3 regions of the Weissella sagaensis genome follow, and region 2 is predicted to be linked to each of the others. Evidence: riboswitches for the same ligand, from Rfam matches in the RefSeq annotation. Region 2 holds a riboswitch; each other region holds the start of a gene.
What was found. A riboswitch is a leader RNA that binds a small molecule or an ion and turns the genes downstream of it on or off. The one in region 2 is predicted to bind thiamine pyrophosphate.
Positions count from the first base shown of each region.

Region 1 (3,268 bases), on a different contig from region 2:
CCCCCGAACGTTGGCATCGATGGCAATGCGATGTAGTGTCATATATTGTTTTTCATCCCCTAGCCACGAACCATCAATATTTTCATAGGCTTGCTCTGGACCGGGTACTAGTTTACCAATGCCGGCTATAGCATGATTATAAATTAAAACATAAACGCTCCCCTTTTGGATATCATGAATGAATTCATCGCGTTTTGGTTCGGCCGTGCCCTGCCATTGTGGTGAATTTTGACTACCTAGATATGCAACCGCTTGTTGAATAATACTAAAAATAGCATCAACATCCTCTGGTTGAGCTAGACGTGTATAAGTTAAAGGCATATGATATTCCCCCATAAAAATATTTTGTAATTCATTATAGCAAAGAACTTAAAAAAGAATTTTGTCATTAAGTTAATAAAAGTCTATTTTTTAACTTATTATAAGCCTTTATCAGATATAATGAAGAGAAATAATATAAATATCAACAAAATGATAAATGAAATGAGGCTATAATCAATGCAAAAACGACCAGGAGATACTATCTTCCGTGCTGTTAAAGGCGCATTAATTGGATCGGGATTTATTTTACCAGGAATCAGTGGTGGTGCTTTAGCTGCTGTGTTTGGTTTATATGAACGTATGATATTATTCATGGCTAATCCATTCAAAAATTTCAAAGCTAATTTCTTATTCTTCCTGCCAGTTGGTATTGGCGCTGTGATTGGTATTTTTCTACTTTCCTTTGTGATTAGTTTTATGTTGGGTGAAGTAGAAAATGTGGCACGTTGGTTCTTTATTGGGGCCATTGTAGGAACGATTCCAACTTTGTGGCAAGAAGCTGGTAAACATGGTCGTTCTAAAGCTGATCTAGGTATTATGGTTATGACTGGTGTGCTAATGTTGCTATTCTTATGGTTTGGACAGCCCCTATTTTCGACCATGACACCTAGTACAGGTGCTTGGTTATTATCAGGTGGCTTGATTGGACTAGGTTTATTAGTTCCAGGGCTAAGTCCATCAAATTTTCTGATTTACCTAGGATTATATAAAGGAATGAGTGATGGTATTAAAACAGGTGATTTATCAGTACTGGTCCCACTGATTGTTGGCTTATTAGTTATCGTTTTAGTATTTGCAAAAGTGATGGCATATGTGTTCAAAGTGGCTTATGCAAAGTTATTCCATGCTATTTTTGGAATTGTCATGGCTTCTACCGTCATGATTGTGCCGTTGGACTATACCGGATTTACGATTTGGCACTACTTGTTTGCAATTGCCTTGTTAGCGTTGGGAACTTGGCTTGGTTGGTGGATGGGAAATCTGGAACAAAAAGTTAAACCAACAACAATTTAATTATGGAACCGCTTACTTGAAAGGATTGTATTAATAAAAAAAACGTGCTACTGTTAAGTAGTTAAGTTAATTAACGTATCTGGGGTGCCACATATGGCTGAGAATATACCCACTGAACCTGATTTGGTTAATACCTGCGCAGGAAGATACAGTCCATTTATAGAAATTAATGGGTAGTCTTTTTGTGTATGCAAAGAGACTACCTTTTTTATTTTATTCGGATCGTATAGAGCGATTGGTAAAAATTAAATCTAAAGAATCATCGTCTGGGGTGCCGTAAGGCTGAGAAATACCCATGAACCTGATGTCGGTAATGCGATCGAAGGAAGAGCGATATTTGACTATGTGCAAATGCCCTTCTTTCATGATCAGAAAGGAGGGCATTTTTTAATGATTAATGTAAATGGTAAACCAATGGATCAAATGGTTGGTAAAACTTTAACCGATTTACTAAAAGCTAAGACAAGTATGATGCAAAATGTTGTTGTTGAATTAAATGGTGAAATTATTCATCGTGATCAATTAGATACAAAAATCTTGGTTGAAAATGACAAGGTTGAATTAATTTCTTTTGTAGGTGGTGGTTAGAAAAGAGGACGATGAAATGATACCAAAGTTTCAAGGCGTAGACGTCAAAGAATTCTTTATGGGAATGAAGGAACGTAATGTTGCTGGTACAACTGAGCAATTACAACAAGCGCATGTAATCATTGCAGGTGCTGGCGGATTGGGTTCTAATATTGCAATCGCCCTTACTCGTAGTGGTGTTGGTCATTTAACAATTATTGATTTTGACACGATTGAAATGAGTAATCTTAACCGGCAACAGTATAAAGTTAGTCAAATTGGTTTACCAAAAGTAACGGCGTTAAAGCAAAATTTATTGGAATTTAATCCATTTATTGAGATAGATACGGTGCAAACTAAGATAACATCAGAGAACATTGCTGAATTATTTGCAGATGCTGATATTATCTGTGAGGCATTTGATAATCCAACAGCAAAGGCAATGTTATTGGAAGGTGCAACAAAACATTATCCTGATAAGCCATTGGTTATGGGGAATGGGATGGCTGGGTTGCATCTTACCAATGAAATACAAACAAAGCAACCATTACCAAATGTCTATATTTGTGGGGATGGCTATAGCAAAGGCATGGAAGGATTGATGGCACCACGTGTTATGGTATGTGCCGGACATGAAGCGAATGCGATTTTACGTTTATTGACTAACCAACCCGTATTGTCAGAATAGGAGAAACATAATGACTGAAAATAATGATGAACTAATTCTTGGTGGACACCATTTTTCCTCACGGTTTATTTTGGGTTCTGGTAAGTATTCATATGAATTAATTGATTCAGCAATTCATCATGCCGGTGCGCAAATTATTACGATGGCACTTCGTCGTACGAATACGCAAGAAGAAAATATTCTAAATTATATTCCTGATGATGTTACTATCTTACCTAATACATCTGGTAGTACGAATGCTCAAGAAGCAATTCGTATGGCCCGAATTGCACGTGAATTGAGTGGTAGTGATTTTATTAAATTAGAAGTTGTCCCTGATAAGACATATTTATTACCAGATAATGAAGAGACAATTAAGGCAACACAGGTATTGGCTGATGAAGGATTTATTGTTTTGCCATACATGTTACCTGACTTAAATGCAGCTCGTAAATTAGTCGCAGCTGGTGCAGCTGCGGTAATGCCATTAGGTGCACCAATTGGTACTAATAGAGGATTAGCAACAAAAGATTTGATTCAAATTTTGATTGATGAAATTGACGTGCCAATTATTGTCGATGCTGGTATTGGTCGTCCGAGCCAAGCGACTGAAGCCATGGAAATGGGTGCAGCTGCAGTGATGGCAAATACAGCAATGGCAACGGCTGGTGATATTCCATTGATGTCAGAAGCTTTTAA
Region 1 covers NZ_BLKA01000001.1:489,786-493,053, reverse strand. The annotation lists gene G7Y65_RS02525 (GNAT family N-acetyltransferase) at 1-321, opposite strand, end outside; gene G7Y65_RS02520 (DUF368 domain-containing protein) at 499-1,335, shown strand; TPP riboswitch at 1,406-1,497, shown strand; TPP riboswitch at 1,593-1,681, shown strand; gene thiS (sulfur carrier protein ThiS) at 1,726-1,923, shown strand; gene thiF (sulfur carrier protein ThiS adenylyltransferase ThiF) at 1,940-2,590, shown strand; gene G7Y65_RS02505 (thiazole synthase) at 2,601-3,268, shown strand, end outside.
Region 1: linked by a shared signal. The riboswitch ahead of thiS (sulfur carrier protein ThiS) and the one ahead of thiW (energy coupling factor transporter S component ThiW) in region 2 are both predicted to bind thiamine pyrophosphate.

Region 2 (3,268 bases):
ATGCAGAGTCATATGTTGCTGAAGGTGACATTAAAGATGGATACATGGGGCTAGATATTGGTCCTAAGTCAATTGAGCTATTTAAATCAGTTCTTGCAGATGCAAAGACAGTTGTTTGGAATGGACCTATGGGTGTATTTGAAATGGAAAACTTTGCTAAGGGAACATTGGCTATTGGTGAAGAACTTGTTAAAGTGACTGAAAATGGGGCAACAACCATTGTTGGTGGTGGTGATTCAACCGCTGCTGTACAACAATTAGGTGTTGCTGATCAATTAAGTCATATTTCAACTGGTGGTGGTGCTTCATTGGAGTACTTAGAAGGTAAGACTTTGCCTGGAATCGCTGCTATTTCTGAAAAATAAATGTCTCATACTAAAAAGCAATAAGTTACCAATTTTGGTGATTTATTGCTTTTTTATTATGAGTAATCTACTTGTTCATTATAAATACAAGCATGAAAGTTATTTTAAATTAAAATATTTTAAACACTTTTAATATTATTGAGATGCCATACAGGTTATAATTGTGATAAACTATTCCAAATAGTAATGTATAAGGAAGTCTATTATGGATATTCATAAATTTAATGTGTTTTTAGACTTAGCTAAAACCGAAAATTATTCTGAGACAGCTAGAAGATTATATACAACACAAGGAAATGTTTCTAAACAAATATTAGCCTTGGAAAAAGAATTAAAAACAAAATTATTTATACGTGAACATCGCCGTATCTCGCTAACTGAATCAGGCCGTATTACAGAAATGTATGCTAAAAAAATCATTCATGAATTTGATGCATTACAACAAACATTAAATCAACATAATATTGAGTCGGACAATGTCTTAACAATTCATACGATGTCAGCTTTTTCAAATTACGAAGGGTTTTCATTAATGAGCTCTTTTCATCAAAATTTTCCAGAAGTAACATTACATTTTTCTGAAATTAAAGATCGTAAGCTTGTTGACTCATTATTAGACAATCAAGCAGATATTATTTTTGGCCAATATATTACAGGATTAAACAATAAATTTGAAACACTGTTAACCGATCAAGATAGCTTAGTGGCTGTGTTGCCAGCAAATCATTCCTTATCGGCCAAAAGAGTACTGTCAATCAATGATATCTTACAAGAAGATATTTTAGTGTTGGATGGTGAAGAATCATTAGTATTTAATAAACTTAGTATGATGGTTGAACGACAGCAGTTAACAACAGCTGTTGCTTATCGAGGAAAACGTGTTGATATAATATTAAACATGGTTTCAAATGGTATGGGAATTGCTTTGGTTATGGATAAGCGTGTTGATATTAGTAATGATAATCAACTGATTAAGCGTAAGGTGCGGTTAAATACAACCAGTAATTTTGGCTTTATACGTTTAAAACAAGAGCATGAGTCCAATGCTAATAAACTATTTTGGAAATATATAACACAAGTCGTTAACCAACATATTAATTAGTCAGTATTTTGTTGATTGATGTGTTATGATGGTAATATAATAGAATATTAATCACAAAGGGGAGCCATTTATGGCTGAGAAAGAGGATTGCTCTAGACCCTTCGTACCTGTTTTAGTTATTTAAGCGTAGGAATTGTGAAAATACCAATATGAGTAATTGTATTTATAAAGGCTTTTTTGTGATTTTTTATTGCAAAAAGGCCTTTTTTGTTGTCTGACTTTTATAAGCAGTAAAATTTTTGGGAGAATTAAGATGAATTCAAAAGTTAGGAAAATAACTTACTTAGCAATGATGATTGCTTTGGATGTTGTATTATCGCCTATTTTACGTATTGAAGGCATGGCACCGATGTCTAGCGTTATTAATATATTGGCCGGTGTTTTAATGGGGCCATTATATGCAACCGTTATGGCCGTATGTTGTGGTATTATTAGAATGCTTTTGATGGGGATTCCGCCATTGGCATTAACGGGGGCTGTTTTCGGTGCATTGTTAGCAGGTGTTGGTGCACGCCTAACGCGGAATATTTACGGGTCAATTATTGGCGAAATTATTGGGACGGGGATTATTGGTTCATTAGTTTCTTATCCGGTAATGGTATTATTTACAGGTACTAAAACAGATTTATATTGGTTGTTGTATACGCCAAGATTTTTAGGGGCAACATTAATGGGGGCGGTAGCTGCTTGGTTAATTTGGCAGCAAGCTAAGAAAATTTCTTTGTTTAAAGATATGATGCAAGTGTTTAATGGGAAAAGGGTGATACGATAATGGAAAAAGTAACCATGCCATTGACTACTGCACCGTTAGTTCATTGTATAACGAATACGGTTTCCGTTGAAACAGTGGCCAATGCATTACTTTATATTGGTGCAAAACCTATAATGACTGAAGATGTTCGGGCTTTTTCAGATTTGGCAAGACAAACAAACAGTGTTTTGTTAAATTTAGGTAGCTTATCCGTAGCTAAAGAAGAGAGTTTGCTGGCTGCAAGTAAGCTAGCCTATCATGATAAACCTTTTGTTTTAGACGTAGTAGGTGTCGCAAGTGCTAGGACAGCAATGCATATAGCGACTGCGATTATGACGTATGAACCAACAATTGTGCGTGGTAATATTTCAGAAATGCGAGCAATTGCAGGATTGAAAACAAATGGTCGTGGTGTGGATGGCAACCAAATCGATCAAACACCTGCAGCATTTACAGAGTTAATAACAGCACTCAAAACACTACCAACTACTTCAATTTACGTTGCTACAGGAGCAAAAGATATTATTGTAGCCCAAAATAATGTGTGGGTTTTAGAGAATGGTGTTTTAGAATTGGATTGTTTTACGGGTTCAGGTGATGTATTAGGTGCACTGTTAGCAGCTTTATTAGGTGAACAAATTGTGCCTGAGACTGCTGCTGTTTTGGCGATTAGTTATTTAAATATTGCGGGTGAACAAGCTAAAATGACCGCCACAACAAAAGGAATTGCTGATTTTAGACAACAATTTCTAAACCAATTATCATTACTGGGTGAACAAAATCCAAATTGGATGGATCAAATGAAGGGGACTATTAATGGCAAAAGAATTGTATTTAGTGACATCACGCTATGATGAAAACGAGGAAACATTTTTAGAACGAGTTAATACAGCATGTGCTAATGGGGTAACTTTTGTGCAATTACGCGAAAAAGATTTAACCACACGTGCGTATTATGAACTAGCTATTAAAGTTAAAAAGATAACGGATCGGTATCACTTACCGTTGATTATTGATGATCGTATTGACATTTGTTTGGTAATTGATGCT
Region 2 covers NZ_BLKA01000005.1:14,148-17,415, forward strand. The annotation lists gene G7Y65_RS06305 (phosphoglycerate kinase) at 1-365, shown strand, start outside; gene G7Y65_RS06310 (LysR family transcriptional regulator) at 571-1,467, shown strand; TPP riboswitch at 1,515-1,617, shown strand; gene thiW (energy coupling factor transporter S component ThiW) at 1,721-2,239, shown strand; gene thiM (hydroxyethylthiazole kinase) at 2,239-3,072, shown strand; gene thiE (thiamine phosphate synthase) at 3,035-3,268, shown strand, end outside.

Region 3 (3,268 bases), on a different contig from region 2:
CCAGAGGTTTCAATGACACCAATGATTTCATCAACATAACTACTTAGTTCATCACCAACACCAAATGGTGCGATTGCGACTGAAATTAATGTATTCATTTAAATTTTCTCCTTTTCTGTAATCAACATATTTTTATTATAGCATTCATTGCATAGTTTATTGTTGGGCAGCATGTTCCCAAAATGATAATTCAAACTGATACGAAGTTAAATAAGTATTTAAATAACGTTTTTGGTCATTTACTGGTAATTTTTGCCAATCAGGTATCTGAGCATCAATAACTTGCCAACTCCACTGTGTAAAATCTTGGTATGCTGAGCTCGTGTAGTACTCTAACCAAGGTGAATAAGTGTTATGAGCGGTCGTATTTAAATAACGCTTACCAATGAGATGATATGATTCAGTACATGGTAATAGAGCCAACATTGCATTAGTTGCGTCACCAGACATAATTTCTGTTTTCATATGGTCTAAATAAGCTAAATTATGATCATCTGGTGGGATATTAAGCATATTTGGACTAGCTAATAGAGCATCATGCGCTACTGTTTCGTCTAAAGTTTGTGGTTGTGTACTTTGTTGCTCTGTTGTTAATTTAGTAATCGTCAAATCAAATAAATGACTAAATTCATCTGTATAATAACTATCTTGTGCAACATAATAATCGCGTTGTTGCTGTGATAAATTATTAAAACCAATGCCCTTTACAAATGATGATTGATAAATGTCATTTAATATTGGTTCAGCTTGTTTTAATAAATAATTGTGAAATTTCATTATTCACTCTCCATGGTTGTTTTAACCCAATGATTTAATGGTCCGTGTCCATGACCAACATTAATTGTTTGTCGAATGGCTTCATAAGTAAACTTTTTAGCTTTTGGCATAATTATTTTAAGGTCATATCCTTTGGCTAAATTGGCCGTAATAAAGGCTGATAAGGTATCACCTGTACCATGTGTACGGTTTGTATTAACACCAGGCATGACGAGCCATTCAAAAGAACCATCTTCATATAAAATATAATCTGCATAGTTGTTTTCAGAATTACTGCGATGACCGCCTTTAATTAAGACGTTTTTAGCGCCCATTTTTTGAATTTTTTTGGCAGCTTGCTTAACATCATCATCTGTTATGATAGTTTGATTAACAAGAACTTGGGCTTCAGGTAAATTAGGTGTGATTAAATATGCTTGGGGAATTAATTCGTTAATCATCGTCGAAATTGCCTCATCGCTTAATAATTGCGCCCCACCTTTAGCTACCATAACAGGATCAATCACTAGTTTTCCTAGCTCATAATGTCGCCACTCTTTCGCAACGATATGAACACGATTTGCATCTAATAATGCACCTGTTTTGGCAGCTTTGATGTTTAAATCATCAGCAATACTTTTAAACTGTTCACTAATAAAATCTGTTGGAATTGCATACTGGTTTTGGACACCATATGTGTTTTGAGCAGTTAAACCTACGACAATCGTTGCGGCATAAACTTGTTGATTGTGAAAAGTTTTTAAATCAGCATTAATGCCGGCACCGCCACTTGAATCAGTTGATGCAATTGTAATAACTTGTGGTACTTCTAACATGATTTCCTCCCAAATATGACAATAAAAAAACACAGCTACCAGGAAATATCTGGTCTCTGTGTTCTAAATCGCATTTTACCATTACTTTCCTTCGTTAGCACTAACTAAACAGGTTCAAAGGGTCCGATAGTAAATCGTCTCAGCAGAATGCTCCCCTAGTAAATTATTTAATTGTTATTTAATTATGACATGGGTTTTAATGCGGGTCAATATTAATTATAAGTTATCGGCTAGTGCTAAGATTTCTGCAATTAAAAGATGCATACCTGTATCATAGTTGTCTAAGTTAAATGATTCATTAGCTTGATGGGCTAGAGAAGGTTCAGATGTTGGAATAATACCAAAGCCGACACCGTTAGGCATTAAACGACCAAATGAAGCGCCACCATTAATTCCTTGTTTTGGTAACTCACCTGTAATTGATTGATATGCTTGCGCTAATAAAGTAACCAATTTATTATCCTGACTAACATAATGTGGTGTTAAACCTGCTGGATCACGCGTGATTTTAGATAACCATGGTTCATCTTGTAATATTTGTTTAACAGTTTTGGGTTCATTAAAGGCTAATGAATAACGGAAGTTTAGGTTGATGTGCCCTGTTTTAGTCGCAACAAAATCCGTAATACCAATATTTTGACTAGTTTTACCTAATTTCGGTTCTGCTTTACCATATCCTGACTTCTCACCAAATGGATCTTCATGTAGAGTCTGACCAATAAATTGTAAAAATTTAGTTGCATTGCTACTAAAATCAAAGTTATTTAAAAAATGAGCTAAGTAGGTTGCAGCATTTTTACCAGTTTCAGGTCGAGCAGCATGGGTTGCAACACCTTGTAAGTTAAGTTTCACAAAATCATCTACAGCACTAATATTTCCAGATAAGTTTACCGTTTTAAGATAATGATTATACAGTGGTTGTAATGTATCAACCTCAATACCAGCTACCGTTGCAGTTGCAAACCCAGGAAGCACATTGGTTGCAGTACCGCTATGAAAATTCAAAAGTTGTACCGGATTATCAGCATTATTTGAAGAATCAAAGTATAAATCTAATTGACTAATCCCCTTTTCCCCATATGATAAATTGGCTGAACCATCAGGAGAAAATCCGTAATGCAAAGGACCCTCTTCTGCAAAATATTGGTGCATATCAGCCCATTCACTTTCTTCATCGGTACCAATGATAAAACGGATTTGATGTTTCAATGGTATTTTTGCATCTTGAATGGCCTTAATTGCATAATAAGTTAACATAACAGTTGACTTCATATCATCAGCACCGCGTGCATATAAGTGATTATCTGTTTTAACTGTTGGCGTAAATGGATCTGTTTGCCATTGATCAAGATCATTAACGGGAACCACATCAACATGGACGATGACACCAATAGGTTGTGTATCATTTTCTGGTCCAACATAGATAAAACCAGCTCTGTTCCCCACAGTGCCAATATTTTCAAAGCCATCACGCTCAGCAATAGCCATCATGAAATCTAATGCAGCTTTTGGTCCTGGACCATAAGGTGCATCTATAGTGGCTAACGCATCATCACGAACGGAGGGAATTGCTAGTAAATTTTTTAAGTCTTTTAACCAGTCTGCATAGTAAAGCTGTGTTTGTATTGTATTCATCATAATAGTCCCCAAAAAAATATTTGATAATGTTATCATCA
Region 3 covers NZ_BLKA01000002.1:263,653-266,920, forward strand. The annotation lists gene G7Y65_RS03825 (MTH1187 family thiamine-binding protein) at 1-98, opposite strand, end outside; gene G7Y65_RS03830 (TenA family protein) at 157-777, opposite strand; gene thiD (bifunctional hydroxymethylpyrimidine kinase/phosphomethylpyrimidine kinase) at 777-1,592, opposite strand; TPP riboswitch at 1,662-1,759, opposite strand; gene G7Y65_RS03840 (Sapep family Mn(2+)-dependent dipeptidase) at 1,809-3,230, opposite strand.
Region 3: linked by a shared signal. The riboswitch ahead of thiD (bifunctional hydroxymethylpyrimidine kinase/phosphomethylpyrimidine kinase) and the one ahead of thiW (energy coupling factor transporter S component ThiW) in region 2 are both predicted to bind thiamine pyrophosphate.